2 regions of the Lysinibacillus sp. KU-BSD001 genome follow, and region 1 is predicted to be linked to the other one. Evidence: a T-box and tRNA genes for the amino acid it is inferred to sense, from the RefSeq annotation. Region 1 holds a T-box; the other holds one or more tRNA genes.
The links. A T-box is a leader RNA that pairs with one kind of tRNA and senses whether it is charged. The one in region 1 lies ahead of ileS (isoleucine--tRNA ligase), so its partner is inferred to be a tRNA-Ile.
Positions count from the first base shown of each region.

Region 2: it has a tRNA-Ile gene. The T-box ahead of ileS (isoleucine--tRNA ligase) is inferred to sense a tRNA for this amino acid. The anticodon was not compared.

Region 1 is NZ_JBDQZI010000001.1:120,013-126,131, reverse strand. Features, by position in the region: gene ileS (isoleucine--tRNA ligase) at 306-3,065, opposite strand; T-box leader at 3,119-3,341, opposite strand; gene AAGS61_RS00620 (DivIVA domain-containing protein) at 3,406-3,945, opposite strand; gene AAGS61_RS00615 (RNA-binding protein) at 4,039-4,824, opposite strand; gene AAGS61_RS00610 (YggT family protein) at 4,886-5,143, opposite strand; gene AAGS61_RS00605 (cell division protein SepF) at 5,163-5,654, opposite strand; gene AAGS61_RS00600 (YggS family pyridoxal phosphate-dependent enzyme) at 5,673-6,119, opposite strand, start outside.
Region 2 is NZ_JBDQZI010000012.1:340-6,458, forward strand. Features, by position in the region: tRNA gene AAGS61_RS15615 (tRNA-His) at 1-56, shown strand, start outside; tRNA gene AAGS61_RS15620 (tRNA-Lys) at 67-142, shown strand; tRNA gene AAGS61_RS15625 (tRNA-Gly) at 278-352, shown strand; tRNA gene AAGS61_RS15630 (tRNA-Leu) at 357-445, shown strand; tRNA gene AAGS61_RS15635 (tRNA-Arg) at 454-530, shown strand; tRNA gene AAGS61_RS15640 (tRNA-Pro) at 543-616, shown strand; tRNA gene AAGS61_RS15645 (tRNA-Ala) at 621-696, shown strand; tRNA gene AAGS61_RS15650 (tRNA-Met) at 712-788, shown strand; tRNA gene AAGS61_RS15655 (tRNA-Ser) at 796-888, shown strand; tRNA gene AAGS61_RS15660 (tRNA-Met) at 946-1,022, shown strand; tRNA gene AAGS61_RS15665 (tRNA-Asp) at 1,026-1,101, shown strand; tRNA gene AAGS61_RS15670 (tRNA-Phe) at 1,109-1,184, shown strand; tRNA gene AAGS61_RS15675 (tRNA-Ile) at 1,198-1,274, shown strand; tRNA gene AAGS61_RS15680 (tRNA-Asn) at 1,284-1,358, shown strand; tRNA gene AAGS61_RS15685 (tRNA-Glu) at 1,360-1,431, shown strand; gene AAGS61_RS15690 (TVP38/TMEM64 family protein) at 1,746-2,309, shown strand; gene AAGS61_RS15695 (glucose 1-dehydrogenase) at 2,441-3,175, opposite strand; gene AAGS61_RS15700 (TetR/AcrR family transcriptional regulator) at 3,506-4,084, shown strand; gene AAGS61_RS15705 (ABC transporter ATP-binding protein) at 4,277-6,001, shown strand; gene AAGS61_RS15710 (alkaline phosphatase family protein) at 6,028-6,119, opposite strand, start outside.

The DNA.
Region 1 (6,119 bases):
TTGTTTTTTAGCCACCCATTTTTTATTGAACACTAGTTGCTTGTAGCGGAGGCACGAGACTCCTACGGGAAAGCGAGACAAGCAAGACCCCGCAGGAAATTTATTTGCGACGAAAGCGCAGCGACAGGAGCACTGAAGGATGAGCGACGAGGAGGCTTGATGCTCGCCCGTGGAAAGCGAGTGCTGGAGCGGAAAGCAACGGTCACTCAAATGGTAATATATGTTTCTTAATTTGCTGGTTATGAGCTAAAATTAAAAAAGCATGTAAATAAACGGAGCAGTCCGCTTATTTACATGCTAAATGATTATTGGTAATACTTCTCTACAACTTCTCCACAACGTGCACATAATGTTGCATGTGCTGCGTTCGAGCCAACTGTTTCCGAAATCGTCCAGCAGCGCTCACATTTTTCACCGTCTGCTTTTTCTACAACAATTGCTGTTTTCTCTAACACTAATGCGTTTTCTGGGGCCGCATCCTTTGTACCAGCAACAACAAATTGTGAAACGATTGATAATTGTGCAAAGTCAATCGTTGCATCTTTTAGAAGTGCTACCGCTTCTTGATCTGCATATACAGATAATTTCGCTTCTAACGATTTCCCGATTACTTTTGCATTACGCGCTTCTTCAAGTGCTTTTAACACTTCATCACGAATCGCAATGACATTGCTCCATTTTGCACGTAACTGTTCAAAGTTCTCTTTTTCATCTACTTCTGGGAAGTCTGTTAATTGAACAGACGCTTCCTCAGCACCTAAGTAACCCCATAATTCTTCCGTTGTATGTGGAATAATTGGTGTTAATACTTTTAATAACATTTGTAGCGTATCGTACATTACCGTTTGCATTGCACGACGATCTTGATTGTCTACGCCTTCAATGTACACAACATCTTTTGCAATATCTAAGTAGAATGAAGATAACTCAATTGCTACAAAGTTATTGATTGTGTGATATACGGCTGAGAATTCATAACGGTCGTATGCAGTACGTACAGCTTTTAATACGTCTTGCATGCGCATGTACATGTATTGATCCATTTCACGTAAATCTTCATACGCTACACGGTCCGTCGCTGGATTAAAGTCTGTCACGTTCCCGTGTAAGAAACGAAGCGTGTTACGGATTTTACGATATACCTCAGAAACTTGCTTTAACATATCCATCGAGATACGCACGTCGCCTGTATAGTCAACAGATGCTACCCATAAACGTAAAATATCTGCACCGTATTGATCCATTACTTTTTGAGGAATGATCACATTCCCTAAAGACTTACTCATTTTACGACCTTCACCGTCTAATACGAAACCATGAGATAATAACCCTTTATATGGTGCGTAACCATTAATTGCAACAGATGTAATTAGTGATGAGTTAAACCAACCACGGTATTGGTCAGAACCTTCTAAGTAAAGATCTGCTGGGTATTTCATGCCGCGCTCTACTAATACACCTTGGTGCGACGAGCCTGAGTCAAACCAAACGTCCATAATGTCGTTTTCTTTTGTGAACTCGCCATTCGGGCTACCAGGATGTGTGAAGCCTTCAGGTAGTAATTCTTTCGCTGTTTTTTGGAACCAAATATTTGAACCATGCTCACGGAATAACTGCACGACATGTGCAATTGTTTCTGACGTAATGATTTCTTCACCATTCTCCGCATAGAATACTGGAATCGGTACCCCCCATGCACGTTGACGCGAAATACACCAGTCACCACGATCACGAATCATATTGTAAAGACGTGTTTCACCCCATGCAGGTGTGAATGTCGTATCTTCAACCGCTTTTAATAATTCATCACGGAATGCTTCAACTGACGCAAACCATTGTGGTGTCGCACGGTAAATAACCGGCTTTTTCGTACGCCAGTCATGCGGATAAGAGTGCGTGAAGAAGTTTAATTTTTCCAACGCATCTACTTCTTGTAATTTTTCTGTAACAAGCTTATTTGCAGCATCATAGAAAATGCCTTCAAAGCCTGGTGCTTCTGCTGTGTAGCAACCGCGGTTATCCACTGGCGATAAAACAGGTAAGCCATATGCTTTTCCGATGTTAAAGTCGTCTTCCCCGTGACCAGGTGCTGTGTGTACACATCCTGTACCAGCTTCAGCTGTGACGTGCTCACCAACCATTACCAGTGAATCGCGATCATAGAATGGGTGTTTCGCTACAACACGGTCAAGCTCTTGCCCTTTTACTTCTTGAAGTACTTCATAAGACGCCCAACCAATTGCATTTGCCACATTTTCAAGTAAATCTTTTGCAATAATGAATTTTTTATCTTCCACTGCTACGACTACATATGTGAACTCTGGGTTTACAGAAATACCGAGGTTTGCTGGTAATGTCCAAGGTGTTGTTGTCCAGATAATAAATTTCGCATCCGCAGGAACGACACCTTTTGCATCTTTAATCGGGAACGATACATAAATAGATGGTGATTTGACATCTTTATATTCAATTTCAGCTTCAGCTAATGCTGATTCAGATGATGGTGACCAGTATACCGGTTTTAAGCCTTTATAAATGTAGCCTTTTTCCGCCATTTTACCGAATACTTCAATTTGACGTGCTTCGAATTCCGGCTTTAATGTGATGTATGGATTTTCCCAATCCCCGCGCACACCTAAACGTTTAAATTGTTCACGCTGATTATCGATTTGCTCATACGCATATTTTTCACAAAGCTCGCGGAATTGTGCAACCGACATTTCTTTACGATTAACACCTTTATTTGTTAATGCTTGCTCAATTGGTAAACCGTGTGTATCCCACCCTGGTACATACGGTACATGAAAACCAGTCATTGAACGATGACGATTAATCATATCTTTAATAACTTTGTTTAATGCATGCCCGATATGGATATCACCGTTTGCATACGGAGGGCCATCATGTAATACAAAATGTGGACGATCCTTTGTACGTTCATTTACTAATTTGTTAATATCCATTTCATTCCACTTTGCTTGGATTTGCGGCTCTTTTGTTGGCAATCCTCCGCGCATTGGGAAATCTGTTTTTGGCATTAATAACGTGTCTTTATACTCTACCATTCGTAATCCTCCTGTTATTTGTTTACATGCAAAATAAAAAGCCCTTCATCCCAAAAAGGGACGAAAAGCTGTCATTTCGTGGTACCACCCTAATTTACAGTAAACATTTACTGCCTCTTAGTCGCTGTAACGTCGCGTATCACGAGCTCATTTACTAAAATTCAATGAACTAGCTCCAGAGTGATTTTCTGTAAAAATTGCTTTTTGTTCGAGCTCCCACCATCCTCGAATCGCTTCACAGCAATTTTAACATACTGTCTCCATCGTAGCTGATTATGCATATAAACATCTTTTGTGTATCAGTATATGAAACTGTTTGCGGCACGTCAAGCTTTTCCGCCTAAATTGAACTTAAGTTCTCATCCTCTGTTTCATACTTTTCACGTGTTTGTATTGGAATTTCTGTCAATGTCACATCGTATTCTAGCAAGTTATCCCAATCATCTGTATTCAATAAATCTAGCTGTGCTTCTACTAACATCTTAAAGCGGTTGCGGAACACTTTTGACTGCTTCTTTAACTCATCAATTTCAATAGTCACTTTACGTGCTTTCGATAAAGCCTCATTCACAATACGATCTGCATTTTTTTCGGCTTCTTTTACAATGAGCTTTGCTTCCTTTTGCGAGTTGCGACGTAACTCTTCCGCTGCCTCTTGTGCAACAATAATCGACTTTTGTAATGTCCCTTCTAAATTGTTATAGTGGTCCATCTGTTCTGTCATTGTTTTGATTTTATCTTCCAGCTCTTTTTTCTCACGTAAAATAATCTCGTAATCTTTAATAATCTGATCTAAAAATTCGTTTACCTCGTCCTCTGCATAGCCACGGAAGCCACGCGTAAACTCCTTATTATGTATATCTAAGGGGGATAATGGCATGTCGCTGCTCTCCTTTGCACGTTACTATTTATTAAACATTATACTTTGTTAGCGTTTAATTGACATCATTTTTTCGTTTTTTTCTGCAGATAGTCATAGTTTTTGCTCTAATCGACCTATTTGTAGGCGAATTTTATCTTTTTTTGTCCGTCCTTCTGTCATGATTACTTTTAAACGACCAAAACCTCGTGCAGAAATAATATCGCCTTCTTGTAATTCAAATGCCACTTGCTCGCGAACGGTCCAATTGACTTTTACGCGACCTGCTGCAATCAGACTTTGCGATTTTTGTCGCGAAAGATTTAATATAGTCGCAAGTACAACGTCAAGACGCATCGAAGAAACGGTACAAGAGCTTTCTTCCCATTGTTCTTCTAGCTGTAAAAGCGAACTTGTCCCTACTTCCTCCATATGTACTTTCACTTTACCAATGCTCGATAAATTCGTACGTACATAATCTGCTACTTCCTTTGCCACTGCAAATTCTACTGTATTTTCAGCCACACGAATATCGCCAAATTTGCCCCGTTCAACACCAAGTGAAAGGAGTGCCCCTAACACATCAGGATGTTTAATTTGTACAAATTTCGAAGGATAGCTTACTGAAAAGATTGTAAGATGGTAGTCATGTTCTTCTGGCACATAATAGGAAGGTGCAATTATCATCCGCATGCGCTCGGATGCTTGAAATCCTCCTTCCATAGAAACAGTTAAATCATCTGACTGACCTATTACAGTACTCACGATAAAACGTTGCCGTGGGTCTAAAAAATCGGTTAAGCGCGGTGCATAACGATCTTCCACTTCGCGCTGCCAACCAACAACTTGTTCAATAAATGGCTGTTCATCTTTTCGAAAGTGCTGAATTAAATGCTCCATTTTCGTAACTCCTTGTTAAATAAAATCCCCTTACAATGAGAAACATTGTACGGGGAAAGACTTAAATAATGTAGCTAATAACATTTAATAAACCTTGTTGAATAAAGCGTAGTGCAAACAATGCAACAATTGGTGAAATATCAATCATGCCAATTGGCGGAATAAACTTGCGGAAAAACCCTAAGTACGGTTCACATACTGTTGCTAAAAAGCGACCTACAGCGGAGTCTTGTGCTGCTGGAATCCACGATAGCAAAATGTATGCAATTAGCATAAACGTGTAAATCGTAAATGCCTGCATAATAATATAATAAATCATCTAAATACCTCTCTAGCTTCTAAATTTCATCAATAATATAATTTGAAATTTCTCCTGATACTTCTACATTCTCTGGTGTACATAGGAAAATATCTGTTCCAATTCGTTGAATATCGCCACCTAATGCATACACTGTACCACTTAAAAAGTCAATAATACGTACACCTTGATCACGCTCAATACGTTGTAAATTCACAATTGTCGCACGTTTATTTTTTAAATTTTCGGCAATATCTTGTGCTTCCGCGTAAACACGAGGCTCTACTAATACGACTTTGGCACCCTTTGTTGTTGTTGCTGCATGGAGGCTTACTACATTATTTTGCGATGGAGCAGACACATGTGGTAACTGTTGCGGAACAACTTTGCGCTCTTTTTTAAATCGTGCATTAATAGCAGGCACTTCAGACTGCTGTTGTTTTACGTTCTTTTCAGTTACTTCATCATGTGTTACATGTTCTTCCTCATCTTCTAAGTAGAAGAAATTTTTTATAATGTTTTTCATACTCATCCACCGTCCCTTCTTTCATCATCCAACAAGAGCCGTGCCAATCCTTACAAAGGTTGCTCCTTCCTCTACAGCAATCTCGTAGTCATTTGACATTCCCATAGAAAGTTCAGTGCACGGAGCATATGGTAATTGCAAGGCAATAACTTCCTGTTGAAGTTTTTTCACTTCACGAAATACATTACGAATGATGTGTTCATCTTCTGTATTTGGAGCCATTGTCATTAACCCGACGACTTCGATTTTTGTGTAAGCAGCTAGTTGTTGAATAAACGAAATGACCTCTTCCTTTGACAACCCATGCTTCGATTCCTCACCTGAAACATTTGCTTGAACAAAGCATTTAATCGGTCGTTCCGCGCGCTTTTCAATTTCTTCTGCTAGGCTAATTCGGTCTAATGAATGTAAAAAGTGAATATCGTTTATTACTTGTTTTACTTTCCGCGTTTGTAATGAGCCTATATAATG
Region 2 (6,119 bases), on a different contig from region 1:
AACGCACCGGATTGTGGTTCCGGCATTCGTGGGTTCGATTCCCATCAGTCGCCCCATTATTATTTAGAGCCATTAGCTCAGTTGGTAGAGCATCTGACTTTTAATCAGAGGGTCGAAGGTTCGAGTCCTTCATGGCTCACCATTTCATAATATTTATGCAGTGGTAGAGGATATACTATATTTAGGAGCTAATGCTAGAAGAAGGCTTATAAGTTCCATTGTATTAATTTGCACTATTTAACTTTATATACTGTCAGAATAAAAATTACAGCATATTGCGGAAGTAGTTCAGTGGTAGAACACCACCTTGCCAAGGTGGGGGTCGCGAGTTCGAACCTCGTCTTCCGCTCCAATATGCCGGGGTGGCGGAACTGGCAGACGCACAGGACTTAAAATCCTGCGGTGGGTGACCACCGTGCCGGTTCGATTCCGGCCCTCGGCACCATTTATTATGCGCCCGTAGCTCAATTGGATAGAGCGTCTGACTACGGATCAGAAGGTTATGGGTTCGACTCCTGTCGGGCGCGCCATATTTTTAAACTCGGAATGTAGCTCAGCTTGGTAGAGCACTTGGTTTGGGACCAAGGGGTCGTAGGTTCGAATCCTGTCATTCCGACTCTGGGGCCTTAGCTCAGCTGGGAGAGCGCCTGCCTTGCACGCAGGAGGTCAGCGGTTCGATCCCGCTAGGCTCCACCAAATATTATTTTCAATGGCTACCTAGCTCAGCTGGCTAGAGCATTCGGTTCATACCCGAAAGGTCGTGGGTTCGACTCCCTCGGTAGCCACCATTTATACGGAGGAATACCCAAGTCCGGCTGAAGGGATCGGTCTTGAAAACCGACAGGCGGGTTAAACCGCGCGGGGGTTCGAATCCCTCTTCCTCCGCCATTTTGTTTTAAAAGAAAATGGTGAACTAGAATAAAACTTCAGCAATCATAATATTATCGCGGGGTGGAGCAGTTCGGTAGCTCGTCGGGCTCATAACCCGAAGGTCACAGGTTCAAATCCTGTCCCCGCAACCAAATGGTCCCGTGGTGTAGCGGTTAACATGCCTGCCTGTCACGCAGGAGATCGCCGGTTCGATCCCGGTCGGGACCGCCATTTATATGGGTCAGTAGCTCAGTTGGTAGAGCATTAGATTGAAGCTCTAAGTGTCGGCGGTTCGATTCCGTCCTGACCCACCATTACATAATAAATGGGCCTATAGCTCAGCTGGTTAGAGCGCACGCCTGATAAGCGTGAGGTCGATGGTTCGAGTCCATTTAGGCCCACCATTATATTATTCCGAAGTAGCTCAGTGGTAGAGCAACCGGCTGTTAACCGGTTGGTCGTAGGTTCGAGTCCTACCTTCGGAGCCATGGCCCGTTGGTCAAGTGGTTAAGACACCGCCCTTTCACGGCGGTAACACGGGTTCGAATCCCGTACGGGTCATCTAAAGTATGTAGCGAGTGCTGCATACTTTTTTATTTTTGTCGTATTAATGAATAGCTAGATATAGTATAAAACATAGGTGTTGAAATAATAGATATATAGATTATTTTGGAAGGTGTTTTGTATGATATTATATTTTAACGTTACGCTACTAGGGGTTTTTTAGTTTCCATTAGGTAATTATTGAGCTGATGATTCTCTTGAAATATGCTATAGAGGGATGAAAGTGAATTAGAGTAATTGGTAGTCTATATTTTAAGCAAATAAGTGTGTATAGCATGATGAAGAGAGTGTTAAAACTTTAGGAGTGTGTGATGGAACAGTTTCTATTAGGATTAATTGAAAGAAATTCGGTCTTTACAGCTTGGTTTGGGTTTGTTCTAATGACGGTGCTCGCATTTGTGCCGGCTATGCCTATTCCGCTTATTGCTAGTGCCATTGGAGCTCAGTATTCAATCCCTATAGCGTTGTTGATAAATTTAGGTGGAACAGTGTGTGGCTCTGTTTTAATGTTTATTACCTGCCGTTACTTTTTGCAGGATTGGGCATTACGAAAGGTTAGCAAATGGCATAGCGTAACAGGTTTTTTTCATTTGCTTGAACGCAACGGATTTTTAGCAATACTAATAGGTCGATTAATACCAGTACTGCCATCAGCAGGGGTTAATATGATTGCTGGTGTATCAATGATCAGTCTTAGAGCCTTCTTTTTAGCGACTCTTTTAGGAAAGTTACCGACCATTTTAGCCTTCACTTTGGCAGGGAATCAGTTTGAGGATAATGAATTAAGCACAGTTATTTTAATATTGCTCTATTTAAGCGTTTTGTTTATAGTGGGTTATAAAATTAAGCGACGTTGGTCAGAGCATACATCTTAACAGTGTGGTTTGGATTTAAATAAAACAAGGACGTAGCTTTGGATAGTTAAAGCTACGTTTTTTGTAGTGGTGTTAATCTCATCATATAAATAATAAAAAGACTGCATTGCACATGCAGTCTTTTTGAATGATTAGCGTGCAGTTACGCCGCCATCGATTACAAACTCAGAACCTGTAGAGTAGCTAGAGTCATCAGATGCTAAGAATAATACCATTTTCGAAACTTCTTCTGGTTGCGCAACACGTCGTAATGGAATGTGCTTTGCAAATTCTTCTACTGCTGCTTTTGTATCTTCTTGTACTACCATTGGTGTAGCGATTACACCTGGGTGTACAGAGTTTACGCGCACGTTGTAGTGAGCCGCTTCCATTGCCGCTGCTTTTGTCATACCACGTACAGCGAATTTTGTATCTGTGTAGCCAATCGCACCAGCAACTAAACCGTTTAAAGAAGAAATATTAACGATTGAACCGCCACCAGCTTTTTGCATTGAAGGAAGTGCAGCTTTCATACCTAAGAATACAGATACTTGGTTAATTTCTACGATGCGACGGTATTCTTCAACCGTTGTTTCCATTAGTGATTTCGCCATTGTAATACCAGCGTTATTTACTAAAACGTTTACTGGACCGAAAGCTTCTTCTGCTGTAGCAATGACTGTAGCCCAGTCTGCTTCGTTTGCTACGTTTTGTTTAACGAATACTGCGTTTTCACCTAATTCAGCTACTAATGCTTGACCTTTTTCTTCGTTTAAGTCAGTGATGACAACCTTTGCGCCTTCTTCAACGAATAATTTTGCGTGTGCAGCACCCATACCTTGAGCAGCACCTGTAATAATTGCAACTTTACCTTCTAAACGAGCCATAATGAAACTCCTCCTAAATATAATAATGAAATCGAACTTGTTTTGTACCAATGTTATGGATGGTAAGCTATCATTGTGTTCAACATACCATAGGAAATAAAAGGAATCTATGAAAAAACGCACAGTTCCTTATGATATGTATGATAAATATAAACTACAATTGTAAATTAACAGAATAGAGTAGGGAGTGTCAATTTAAAGCACTTCATTATTAAAAAGACGTTACTTTCGGAATATTCGATAGTTTTAATGATGGAATGAAAAAAGCACCGTACACGTATTCATGCTATACTTTGTGAAAAGATTGTATGAAATTAGGTGATGTTGCAAGTGGTAACAGAAGATCGACGCATCATACGAACGCGGAAAAAATTAAAAGATGCAGTACTAACTTTAGTAAAGGAAAAAGACTTTAAAGCTATTTCAATTACAGAAATTGCAAAAGTAGCGGGTTGTAATCGTGTGACATTTTACTCTCATTATGAAGATAGTACACAGGTATTAGCGGATATTTTTAGAGACTATTTAGACGAGCTGGCTCAATACTATCGCGATAGTTATAAAGGGAAAGAGACGTTTACATTATCTGATCCTACACTGAGCATTCCCATTTTTACATTTGTCTATAACAATCAATTCGTGTTTTCACTGATGCTGATGGGAGAAGTTATTCCAGGTTCGCAAAATACATTTTGCGAGACACTAGGAAGTATAGGTCGTAAAGAATTAACGTTGCAACAAGAAATCTGGTTTGATAAAGAGGCCATTAATTTTTATGAAACCTATGCATTTTTAGGCCTATTCATTTATTGGATTAAACAAGGTTTCAAAAATACGCCTGAAGAAATGGCAAGAAGACTAGCGTTTTTACACACGACATTCCTTGGCGAAGTAAAAGTAAATAAATAACACGATACCTCCAATAGCGAGTACATCTGAAAGCTATATGGGGGTTTTTATGTAAAAATTGTAGTTGTTTCTGTTGATTCTTACGTTACGTGAGTCTCTATAATATAAGCATGAGAGGAAGCTGCTTGTACAGCAACAGAAGATAGGTATAAGAGCAGATTGAGTAACTTTAAATTGAGGGAGGTAATAGTGGTGCAAAAAAGTACATTTCAGCCAAATAAATTATGGCAACTAGTTAAGCGAGCAAATCCACCAAAAGGGCTTATTGTTCTAGCCATCATACTCGGCATTATTGAGACAGGGGTAGGATTAGCTGTCCCACTGTTAACAATGAATATGATCAATCGGTTTGCGGAAGGGGACATTTCCTTTTTAGCCCTTCTTTTCGTAGCGGGAGTACTTATCGTGCAAGCAGCGATTTCAGGAATCGCATTTTACATGATGATGACAATCGGTGAGAAAATTGTTGCCGCTATTCGAGAGCGGGTTTGGGGGCATGTACTTCAGCTACGTATTACGTATTTTGATGCACATGAATCTGGCGAAACGATGAGCCGTATTACGCAAGATACAAATGTGGTAAAAGAATTAATTACTCAACATATTATTACGTTTTTTACAGGGATACTGACGATTATTGGTTCAGTCGGGATTTTGCTATGGATTGATTGGAAAATGACATTGCTAATGCTCATTGCGGTGCCACTATCTATTGGTGTGATGCTCCCATTAGGGCAGAAGATGAATCAAATTGCAAAAGCGAATCAAGACGAGCTAGCCAGTTTTTCAGGGAACTTAGGTCGAGTGCTGACAAATATTCGCCTCGTAAAAGCATATCAAGCAGAGCCACTAGAAAAGGAAAAGGGTAAAGCACAAATTGTTAATTTATATCGCTTCGGTTTAAAGGAAGCGAAAGTGCTCGCTATTTTATCGCCAATTATGACGCTTGTCATGATGCTTGTGCTCATTTTGCTATTTGGCTATGGCGGCGCACAAGTGGCAACAGGCGCGATTTCTGCTGGGGCGCTTGTGGCGATTATGTTTTATTTAGTGCAAATTATCGTGCCGTTTACACAAATGGCCACGTTTTTTACTTCGCTTCAAAAGGCGCTTGGTGCAACAGAAAGATTGCACGAATTACTTGCTTATCCAGTAGAGCAAGGGGGAGTAGCTCAGCCAGACACAAAGCAAGCTAATATTATATTTGATGCTGTCGCTTTTCAATATGGAGATAAGCCTATTTTTAATCAGCTATCTCTGACTATTCCGGCTGGCAAAACAACGGCGCTTGTCGGTGCAAGTGGTGGCGGAAAGACGACGCTGTTTTCATTAATGGAACGCTTTTATGAGCTAACAGGGGGTGCCATTTACTACGGGACGCAATCGATTGAGCAACTCTGTTTAGATCGTTGGCGAGGATTATTCGGCTATGTCTCGCAAGAAAGTCCACTGATGAATGGTACAGTAAGAGAAAATGTGCAGTACGGTACACCGAACGCAACGGAACAGGAAATTATTGATGCCCTCCAAAAAGCACATGCATGGGATTTTGTGCAAATGTTAGAGGGTGGTTTAGACGCGCAAGTTGGAGAAGGGGGCATCAAATTGTCGGGTGGTCAACGCCAACGTATCGCGATTGCACGGGCCATTTTACGTAATCCACCCATTTTACTGCTCGATGAAGCAACATCCAATTTAGATAACGAATCCGAAAAGTATGTGCAAGCAGCATTACAACAAGCGATGCAAGGACGCACAACGATTATTATTGCCCATCGTTTATCAACGATTACGCATGCGGATCAAATTATCGTGCTAGAAAATGGACATATTTCAGGAACCGGCACACATCAGGAGCTATTGCAGGAGCATGCCTACTATAAGAAACTTGTGAGGCAGTCTGCGGAAGTCATCTAAAGAAAAGGCAGTAGGTGACTCGTCATTTACGAGCCACCTACTAATTGAAGAATCCATTCTTTTAGATCCACCAACCGGTTAAATGGTGGTTTCTCATCTGTTCCCGCAACGATCACGG